Regions from separate parts of the Mesorhizobium sp. WSM4807 genome, predicted to be linked through region 2. Evidence: predicted binding sites of a transcription regulator. Region 2 holds the regulator's gene; the other holds the start of a gene.
The links. Region 2 encodes PhoB, which activates phosphate uptake and scavenging genes when phosphate is short. Its sites were predicted from a motif close to TGTCATNNANCTGTCAT; they were not measured.
Positions count from the first base shown of each region.

Region 1 (5,387 bases), on a different contig from region 2:
ATGTAGACGACCGCCCCGTCCGACGGCAATCCGTGGCCGTTGCCGAAACAATAGATGCGGCTGTGTTCGAGGAAGCGGCCGACGATCGACTTGACCCTTATGTTTTCCGACAGGCCCGGCACCTGGGGCCTCAGGCAGCAGATGCCACGCACGACGAGATCGATCTCGACGCCGGCGCGGCTGGCGTCATAGAGCGCGTCGATGATGATCGGGTCGACCAGCGAATTCATCTTCATCCAGATGCGGGCCGGCCTGCCCTCCAGCGCATGGGCAATCTCCTCCGAAATGTGCTTGAGGATGCGCTTGCGCAGCATGAACGGCGAGATGGCCAGCCGCATCTCCTCGGTCGGCTCGGCGTAGCCGGTGATGAAATTGAACAGCTGGGCGACATCGCGGGCGATCGTCGGAGCGGTGGTGAAGAAGGACAGGTCGGTGTAGATGCGCGCGGTGACCGGATGGTAGTTGCCGGTGCCGAGATGCACGTAATTGCGCAGCTTGCCGTCCTCGCGCCGCACCACCAGCGACATTTTCGCATGGGTCTTCAGTTCGAGGAAGCCGAATACGACCTGAACGCCGGCGCGCTCGAGGTCGCGCGCCCAGCGGATGTTGGCTTCCTCGTCGAAACGCGCCTTGAGCTCGACCAGCGCCGTCACCGACTTGCCGGCCTCCGCCGCGTCGACCAAAGCCCGCACGATCGGGCTGTCGTTCGAAGTGCGATAGAGCGTCTGCTTGATCGCCACCACTTCCGGGTCGGCCATCGCCTGGCGCAGGAACTGCACCACCACGTCGAAGGACTCGTAGGGGTGATGAACGATGATGTCCTTCTCGCGGATGGCGGCGAAACAGTCACCGCCGTGCTCGCGGATGCGCTCGGGAAAGCGCGGATTATAGGGCGTGAACTTGAGATCGTCGCGGGCGATGGCGACGATCTCGGAAATCTGGCTGAGCGCCAGCGGACCGGTGAGCACGCTGATGCGGCTCGACGAGACGCCAAGCTCGCCGGCGACGAACTCGCGCAGTTCGGCCGGCATCAGCTTATCGAATTCGATACGGATGACCGAGCCGCGGCGGCGGCGCTTCAGCGCCGTCTCGAACAGGCGCACGAGATCCTCGGACTCTTCCTCGACCTCGATGTCACTGTCGCGGATGATGCGGAACGTGCCGGAGCCCTTGACTTCGTAGCCGGGGAACAGCTTGCCGATATAGAGGCCGACCGCTTCTTCCAGCGGAATGAAGCGGACATGACGCTTGCGATCCGGCAAGCGGATGAAACGCTTCAGCGCCACCGGCAGACGCAACAGCGCACTCATCTCCTCCCCATTCCTGCGATGGCGCAGTTGCAGGGCCATCGAGAAGCCGAGATTGGGAATGAACGGGAATGGATGCGCCGGGTCGATCGACAGCGGTGTGAGCACCGGAAACACCTGCTCTTGGAAATGATCCTCGAGCCAGGTCTTCTCGTCCTTGGTCAACGCATCGCGGCTGATGCTCTCGATGCCTTCCTTGTCGAGCAGCAGCATCAGCGCGGATAGGCTCTTCTGCTGGTCCTCCTGCAGGCGCTCGACCTCGCGCAGCAACTGTTCCAGCTGTTGTTCGGGGGTGCGGCCGTCCGGGCTCTTCAGCGTGATGCCTTCGCGAACCTGGCCGGCGAGACCGGCAACACGGACCATGAAGAACTCGTCGAGATTGGCGGCCGAAATCGACAGGAAGCGGACACGCTCGAGCAACGGGTGATTGGCGTTCAGCGATTCCTCGAGGACGCGGCGGTTGAATTGCAGCCAGGAAAACTCGCGGTTGACGAAGCGGTCCGGGTTGCCGCCCTCTGGGCTCGCCACCTCGACAGTGGTGAATTCGCTCTGCACCGGCTTTAGTTCGTTCATGGTTCCTGCTCGTTTCGCACCCGCTGGCCACAGCGTGGCGCGTCTTTGCTGACGCGCAAAGGACGCTCCCACCACTTAAGCTACGCATGATCCCCAGCGAAACTGAATTCGGTTTTCGGACCATGCCTTAACCGGCTTAGCTTATCCTGTGACAGGCTTTTACGACAGTTTGATTTCATCGATCTTGCAAAGAGACTGCTTATGATCCAGATGCAATCCAGGTACAGCGCGGCGCGTCCTTTGGACGCGCAAAGGTCGCGGTGGAATTTTGATTTTGCGCATGATCCGGGGTCATGCGGCAAATGTAGGAGACGACGATGGCAGGCGGTTCCATTCCCCATTTCCAGAACGATGCGGGCTATACGGCAATCGACATCGGCGTCAAGGAATTCATGTGCACCGGCGCCAACCCACCTTTCGACCATCCGCATGTGTTTCTCGACATGGGCGACGACAATGAAAAGGTCTGCCCCTATTGCTCGACGCTTTATCGCTATTCGCCAAAGCTGAAGGCGACGGAAACGCAGCCTGCGGGATGCCTCTATATCCACCAGGCCGCCTGACGCGCACGCCATCCCCATGGACGACACCCGGTCCCGGCAGGTCGTTATCGCCGGAGCCGGCGTCGCTGGACTGACTGCGGCGCTGGCGTTTTCCGAGCGCGGCTATCTGGTGCGGCTGTTCGAACAGGCGCCGCGCCTCGAAGCGGCCGGCGCCGGTATCCAGCTCTCACCCAACGCAACGAGCATCCTTCGCCAGCTCGGCGTGCTCGACCGGCTGTTGCCGGCGGCGGTGCGGCCGGAGGCGGTCGTGCTCAAGGAGGCGGCCACGCTGCGCGAGCTGGCGCGGGTGCCGCTTGGCGAAGCAGCCGAAAGGCGCTGGCAGGCGCCCTATCTCGTCGCTCATCGGGCCGATCTGCAAGAGGCGCTGATGGCGCGCCTTGCCGAGCAGCCGGACATCAGTCTCGCCACCGGCGCGCGCGTCAGGGGCGCCGCCACAGGACCGCGCCATACCACGGCAACAGTCGAGATTGCCGGCAAGACGGTCGAAGCCGACGGCTTTCTGCTGATCGGCGCCGACGGCGTCTGGTCGGCGATCCGCGCTTTTGGCGGGCTTCCGGCCAAAAGCCGGTTTTCGGGCGAGCTTGCCTGGCGCGCTACGATCAGTGCAGACAGCGTCGCGGGAGAAGCCGTTGCGGCGGTCGGCGCCGCCAATTGCGTGACCACCTTCCTGCATCCCGGCTTCCACCTCGTCACCTATCCGGTCAGTAACGGCACGGCGTTCAACCTGGCCGCCTTCACCAGGGGCGAGATCATCGCCGAGGGCTGGTCGGGCCACGCCGACCCCAATATCCTCGCCGGCGCCATGCGTGGCACGGCGCCAGCACTGGCCCGGCTTGCCGAGGATGCCGGCCCGTGGACCGCATGGCCGATCCATACGGTCGACCAAGCACAGCCATGGACGACGCCCACCGGCATCGCCCTGATCGGCGACGCGGCGCATGCGATGACGCCGTTTGCGGCGCAGGGCGCGGCGATGGCGATCGAGGATGCCGCAACCCTTGCCGGCTTTGTCGCCGCCTCGCCTGCCGATCCCGGGAGCGCGCTTGCCGCCTGGGAAAAGGTGCGGCGCCCGCGCATCGCCAAGGTCGCCCGCCGCGGTGCCGTCAACCGCTTCGCCTGGCATGCAGCGGGGCCGGTGGCCATCGCGCGCAACCTGTTCCTGAAGCTGCGCTCGCCGGAAAAGCTCGCGGCCGATCTCGACTGGCTCTATGGCTGGCGGCCGCCGGAAATCGTCGATCGGCGATGAAAGCTCGACTGTCTGGCGGGACAGCGAAGGAATGAGGCGCTCGACTTCTGCCCCCACTCAGTCATCGCAAACCAGCTGATCACGCCGGAACGATCATCAATTATAAATCCGCATCGACAGGTCGAGCGAGGCCGGCAGCGGATTCCACCAGCCTGTCCGCAGGCCGGCGATACGCAGAGCCGCCGCTGTCCAGGTGTTGCAGCCAACCAGCGCGTTGAAACGGCCGTTGGCTTCGTAGAAGCGGTCGAACCTGGAATAGGCGGCATTCTCGATCAGGATCGGACCGTTCGGCCCTTGCTGGAAACTTGCGGCGGTGAAGTCGAGCAGCGCTGCAAAACGCTCCTCGCTGATGTCGAAGCCGGCGACGTCGGGGTGCGGCTCGACAATGTTGCCGGCGACATCGACATGCATCACCGAAGCGTCAAGGGTCAGCGCCTTCATCACCGGCACCACCTTCAGTTCCGACCAGGTCGACGTCTCCAGATAGAAGGCGCGGCCGCCCCAGCCGAAGACGATGTAGCGGACCCCAGCCATGTCGGCCGGAATGCCGCCATCGACCAGGAAATGGAAGCGCTTGCGCACATCGTCATCCACGGGAATGGCGATATCGGTGTGGATCGGATTTTTCAGCACCAGGATGTGCCTGGTGGCGACGGGATCGGCGGCGGCCGCCGGCAAGAGCGGCCGTGGGATGAATGTGCCCAGCATCACGGCAAGCATGATTGCCACCACCAGAATGGCGAGAAAACGCCCAAGCTTTTTCACGAGGGACGGTTTTCTCATGAGGGAACGGCCTCGCAATTGGGGCGCAATCGCCTGCTGACGGCTCAGACGCAAAAGAGCCCGGCAGAGTTTCGGCCGGGCTCTTTTGATTCGCGTGAGAGCAATCAGTGCAAGATCTGCGACAGAAACAGTTTTGTGCGCTCGTGGCGCGGATTGTCAAAGAACTCGGCCGGCGTGTTCTGCTCGACGATCTGGCCCTGATCCATGAAGATCACCCGGTTGGCGACCTTGCGGGCAAAGCCCATCTCGTGGGTGACGCAGAGCATTGTCATGCCCTCTTCGGCGAGGCCAACCATCGTCTCCAGCACCTCCTTGATCATTTCCGGATCGAGCGCCGAGGTCGGCTCGTCGAACAGCATGATGCGCGGGTTCATGCATAGCGAGCGGGCGATGGCGACGCGCTGCTGCTGGCCGCCGGAAAGCTGGCCGGGATATTTGTTGGCCTGTTCCGGGATCTTGACGCGCGTGAGGAAGTGCATGGCGATTTCCTCGGCCTGCTTCTTCGGCGTCTTGCGCACCCAGATCGGCGCCAGCGTGCAGTTTTCCAGGATGGTCAAATGCGGGAAGAGGTTGAAGTGCTGGAACACCATGCCGACCTCGCGGCGCACCTCGTCGATCTTCTTCAGATCGTTGGTCAATTCCTTGCCGTCGACGATGATCTTGCCTTTCTGGTGCTCTTCCAGCCGGTTGATGCAGCGGATCATCGTCGATTTGCCGGAGCCCGAAGGGCCGCAAATGACGATCCGCTCGCCGCGCATCACCTTCAGGTTGATGTCCTTCAGCACATGGAATTCGCCGTACCATTTGTGCATGGCGATGATGTCGATGGCGACATCGGTGTCGGAGATATGCATCTTGGCGGCATTGACCTTGATCTCTTCCGCGCTGACGGCATTTTCTGTGGCCATGGAAGGT
Region 1 covers NZ_JBVVQY010000040.1:23,307-28,693, forward strand. Annotated here, with positions in the region: gene AC0L3N_RS30585 (RNA degradosome polyphosphate kinase) at 1-1,880, opposite strand, end outside; gene AC0L3N_RS30590 (zinc-finger domain-containing protein) at 2,198-2,443, shown strand; gene AC0L3N_RS30595 (FAD-dependent monooxygenase) at 2,460-3,689, shown strand; gene AC0L3N_RS30600 (TIGR02117 family protein) at 3,786-4,472, opposite strand; gene AC0L3N_RS30605 (amino acid ABC transporter ATP-binding protein) at 4,577-5,326, opposite strand.
Region 1: AC0L3N_RS30585 (RNA degradosome polyphosphate kinase) is a predicted target of PhoB. The motif match lies at 2,042-2,058, and genes of this name have one in related genera.

Region 2 (5,387 bases):
CGAAGCGGTCACCACCGTGACGGTGCAGATTGTGACGCTGCTTGTAGGCGATCAGGAATTCGACAGCGCCAAGACGCTTGCAGCCTTCGCACTCGGCCTGGTGCTGTTCTGCATCACGCTTACCCTCAACATCGTCGCATTGCGCGTCGTCCAGAAATACCGAGAGCAATATGACTGATGCGATCGCGTCATTCGGCGCCGGCCGGCGGCCGGTCAGCGTTCATACCGACAATGCCGCGAAGGCGCGGCTGAAGGGTCGTTACCGCACTGAAACGTGGTTCAAATGGCTTGGCGCCGCAGCCGTCGCGTTGGCCGGCTTATTCCTTGTGCTGCTCCTGTCGACGATCGTCACGCAGGCGATCCCGGCGCTGCGGCAGAACTATCTGACGCTGCCGATCGATCTTTCGGCGGCCAAGGTCGACCCGGCGAAACTCGACGCCGCCAACTACGACGCCATCGCTCAGGAAGCGCTTACGGCAAAATTTCCTGATGTGACGAGCCGTCAGGACAAGCGCCTGCTGCGCGGACTGATTTCCACCGGCACAGGCGTCTTCCTGCGCAAAGATATTGCGGCTGATCCGGGGATGCTCGGAGGAACAGTGGACTATGCGGTTCCACTTGACGATTTTGCCGACCTTTATCTCAAGGGGTTGCTTGCCGACGTCGGTTCGGACGAAGCGATTTCGACAAGCGTCACGCCTTCGGAAACCAGCGGCGACATCGATCTGACGTTCGGCGACGACGCCATGCTGACGCTGGCGCGTGGCAATGGTGCGACCGAGGGCGAAAACGGTATGCTCACGCTGACGAGCGGCGCATCGTCGCTGCTGGTCGCGTTCAATGGCGGTACGGTCAAGCTGACCGCGCTGTCGCCTGGGGCCAACGGGACGGCGGTCGCAAAAGGCACGGTGATCGAGGCGCTGGACAGCACGGCGCCCGCAGCGAGCGGCCAGGCATTCCTGCGCGTCATCGACACGCCAGAAGCATCGCGAAAGATTTCCGACAAGATGATCGTCTGGCTCGACACGCTGAAGAGCGCCGGCCTGATCGAAAGCCGGTTCAACTCGATCTTCTTCTTCACCGGCGCAAGCCGCGAGCCGGAACTGGCCGGTGTCTGGGGCGCGGTCGTCGGATCGTTCCTGACCATGATCGTCACGCTCGCCATCGCCTTCCCGATCGGCGTTTCGGCGGCGATCTATCTTGAGGAATTTGCCCCCAAGAACCGGCTGACGACGATCATCGAAGTGAATATCAACAATCTGGCGGCGGTGCCTTCGATCGTCTTCGGCCTGCTTGGACTTGCCGTATTCCTGAATTTCTTCGGCATGCCGCGCTCAGCCCCGGTGGTCGGCGGCATGGTGCTGGCGCTGATGACCCTGCCGATCATCATTATCGCCTCGCGCGCTTCGTTGCGCGCCGTGCCGCCGTCGATCCGCGAGGCGGCGCTCGGCATCGGAGCGTCCAAGGTCCAGACCGTATTCCATCACGTCCTGCCGCTGGCGATGCCGGGTATCATGACCGGCACCATCCTCGGAATGGCGCATGCGCTGGGCGAAACCGCGCCGTTGCTGATGATCGGCATGGTCGCCTTCATTGTCGACATTCCCGGCGGCTTCACCGATCCCGCGACGATCCTGCCGGTGCAGATATTCATGTGGGCGGATTTCCCGGAAGCTGGATTCCAGCAGAAGACTTCGGCGGCGATTTTGATTTTGCTGCTGTTTTTGGTCATCATGAACGCCATCGCGGTGATACTGCGCAGGCGCTTCGAGCGGCGCTGGTAAGGAGTAGAGGATATGAACATCATGACGGAAGCCGGCGTTGAGCAGAAACTGAGCAGCGGAACCAATGCCCCTTCGATCAAGATGAAGGGCGAAAAGGTCTCTGTTCATTACGGCGAGAAGCGAGCTCTGTTCGACGTGGATATCGATGTCCGCGAGAACCAGGTGACGGCGTTGATCGGCCCATCGGGCTGTGGCAAGTCGACATTCTTGCGGTGCCTGAACCGAATGAACGACACCATCGATATCGCGCGGGTGAGCGGCAAGATCACGCTCGACGGTGAGGATGTCTACGACCCGAAAATCGATGTCGTCGAGCTGCGAGCTCGCGTCGGCATGGTGTTCCAGAAGCCGAACCCGTTTCCGAAGTCGATCTATGAAAACGTCGCCTACGGTCCGCGCATTCACGGCCTGGCCAGGAGCAAGGCCGAGTTGGACGGCATCGTTGAATCGAGCCTGAAGAAGGCCGGCCTGTTCAACGAGGTCAAGGATCGCCTGCTCGAGTCGGGCACCGGTCTCTCCGGCGGACAGCAGCAGCGCCTGTGCATCGCGCGCGCCATCGCCGTATCGCCGGAAGTGATCCTGATGGACGAGCCCTGTTCGGCGCTCGATCCGATCGCCACCGCCCGCGTCGAGGAACTGATTGACGAACTGCGCCAGAACTACACGATCGTCATCGTCACCCATTCGATGCAGCAGGCAGCGCGCGTGTCGCAACGCACGGCGATGTTCCATCTCGGCTATCTGGTCGAGGAGGGCGCGACCGACAAGATGTTCACCAACCCCGACGACAAGCGCACCCAGGACTACATCACCGGCCGGTTCGGCTGAGCGGTCCGGCGGCGAATTTCGAACACGAGGACAGTATCATGGGTGAACACACCGTCGCATCTTTCGACGAGGAACTGGAGCACATCGACAGGCTGATCCGCGATATGGACGAGCTCGCCGCCGCGATGGTCGCAGCCTCGATCCGCGCGTTGCTTGCATCAGACAATGCGATGGCGCAGCGCGTCGTCTCGGACGACGCCATCATGGATGCGCGGCAGCGCGAACTCGACGATAGTGCGATCACGCTGATCGCCAAGCGGCAGCCGATGGCGCAAGATCTGCGCGCCGTGGTTGGCGCAATCCGCATGGCCGGCGATCTCGAGCGCATCGGCGACCTGGCCAAGAACATAGCCAAGCGGGTCAGCGCAGTCGGGCAGAGCGCCACGCCGCGTAATCTCTCGCACGGTATCGACGCGATGGCGGATCTCGTTCTTGTGCAGCTCCGCGGCGTGGTCGAGCACTATGTGTCGCGCAATGCCGGCGCGTTGAAAGAACTGCGCGCCGACGACCAGAAGATCGACGTGAAATACACGGCGGTTTTTCGCGAACTCCTGACCTACATGATGGAGGATCCGCGCAACATCACCGCCTGCACGCATCTTCTGTTCTGCGCCAAGAATCTCGAGCGTATCGGCGATCACGTCACCAACATCGCCGAAAACGCCTACTATGTCGTGACCGGGCAGCAATTGCCGGCGGATCGCCCGAAGCTCGACGAAACGACGATGTCGGCGCCGGCGACATGACGGGGGTGACCGGTCGATGATCGCGCCACGCATCATGGTGGTGGAGGACGAAGAGCCGCTGGGCGTCCTCCTCCGCTACAATCTGGAATCCGAAGGCTATCAGGTCGAGGTGGTGACGCGCGGCGACGAGGCCGAAATCCGGCTGCAGGAAAACGTGCCCGATCTTCTGGTGCTCGACTGGATGGTGCCGGCGGTTTCCGGCATCGAGCTTTGCCGACGCCTTCGGATGCGCCCCGAAACCGAGCGGCTGCCGATCATCATGCTGACTGCACGCGGCGAGGAGAGCGACCGGGTGCGCGGCCTCTCGACAGGGGCCGACGACTATCTGGTCAAGCCGTTCTCGACACCGGAATTCATGGCCAGGATCAAGGCGCTGCTGCGCCGCGCCAAGCCCGAAGTGCTGTCCAGCGTGCTGAAGGTCGGCGACATCGTGCTCGATCGCGAATCGCACAGGGTCTATCGCAAGAAGAGCGAGATCCGGCTCGGGCCAACCGAATTCCGGCTGCTCGAATTCATGATGCGGCACCCGGGTCGGGTCTTCTCGCGCAGCCAGTTGCTAGACAATGTCTGGGGCGAGACGATCTACATCGACGAGCGCACGGTGGACGTCCATGTCGGACGGTTGCGCAAGGCGGTCAACAATGGTCGCATGCCCGATGTCATCCGCACCATCCGCGGCGCGGGCTATGCGATCAGGGAAGACTAGCTGATATCCAGGTGATGCCGGCCTGCGACCGGCGATTTCCTGCGCTTCCGGTACGTACCCAAAAGTACGCTCCGTTCCGGTTCTCGGAACTCACGCAGTCTGGTCGGCTCGCGCCCGTCTTCGAGCCGGCGCGGCCTGACCTGAATCTCAACACATCCCCAAGTTGCAATCCGTTCCTTGCCTTTCGGAGTCAGGCCACGTGCTTCCTGATCATGCCGGACTTCCCTTGTATGCCCGGCGCGAAAATCTCCTGGTCGACGAAGCTCAGCGCCCGCAAGGCGCAGCCTTCGCGGATCAGCGGCAGCTCGTTCGTCTCGGTGTCGAAGGAAATCGAACCCGAATGATGGCCGCCGGCGGTCTGGGCGATGGCCTCGCGCAGGGCCGGCTCGATCAGGTCGAAGGCGGCAGCGCTGGCGCCGACCATGGCGACCGGCGCCGGATCGATCAGCGCGAACAGGCTGCCGAGCCCGAAGCCGAGCGCTTCGCCGGCCTTGCGGTAGGCTTCGCGCTCCGGTCCGTCCGCCTGGCGCGCCCGGGCCGCCAGTGCCCGCATCTCGGCGTCGCTGACATCGGCGACCGGCTCTGCGTTCTCGCTCAATTGCCTTGCGTTGCGCCAGATGGCGTAGTTGCCGGCATAGGCCTCGACGCAGCCGCGCCGCCCGCAGCGGCAAAGCGCGCCGCCCGGCCGATGAATCATGTGGCCGAATTCGCCGCCCGAGGAATGGGTGCCGGTGAACAGTTCGCCCTTCAGCACCAGCCCCATACCGATGCCGTGCGAGAGCAGGATGGCGATGAAATCGTCGCGGTAGCGATCCGGCTCGCGCCAGCGCAGCGCCACGGCCATCATGTTGCAGTCGTTCTCCATGATGGCCGGGATGCCGAACTCGCGTTCCAGAATGTCGGCGAAGGCGATGTTAGTCTGCGGCGTGATCGGCGACCACAACATGGCGCGCGCATGCGAATCGGTGATGCCCTGGATCGCCAGCGCGATGCGGGCGACGCTTTGGACGTCGAGGTCGGGGTCTTCGATCCGGCGCCGCACGATGGCGACACATTCGTCGATCAGCTCGTCGCGCGACATGGTCAGCGTGTCCAGCCGGCGTTGTTCCTCGGCGACCACCTGTCCGGCATAATCGATGACAGCGACCGACAGGAAATTCAGCGACAACACGACCGCCAATACCGCAGCGGCTTCCGGATTGAGGCTGAGGCCGACCTGCGGTCGGCCGCGTTTCATCGAAACGGTCTCGCTCGCCTTGCTCTCGGTCAGGATGCCTTCCTGGATCAGGTCGGAAGAGATCGCCGATATGGTCGAATGGCTGA
Region 2 covers NZ_JBVVQY010000005.1:188,337-193,723, reverse strand. Annotated here, with positions in the region: gene pstC (phosphate ABC transporter permease subunit PstC) at 1-178, shown strand, start outside; gene pstA (phosphate ABC transporter permease PstA) at 171-1,784, shown strand; gene pstB (phosphate ABC transporter ATP-binding protein PstB) at 1,797-2,612, shown strand; gene phoU (phosphate signaling complex protein PhoU) at 2,651-3,358, shown strand; gene phoB (phosphate regulon transcriptional regulator PhoB) at 3,375-4,064, shown strand; gene AC0L3N_RS08730 (ROK family protein) at 4,255-5,387, opposite strand, start outside.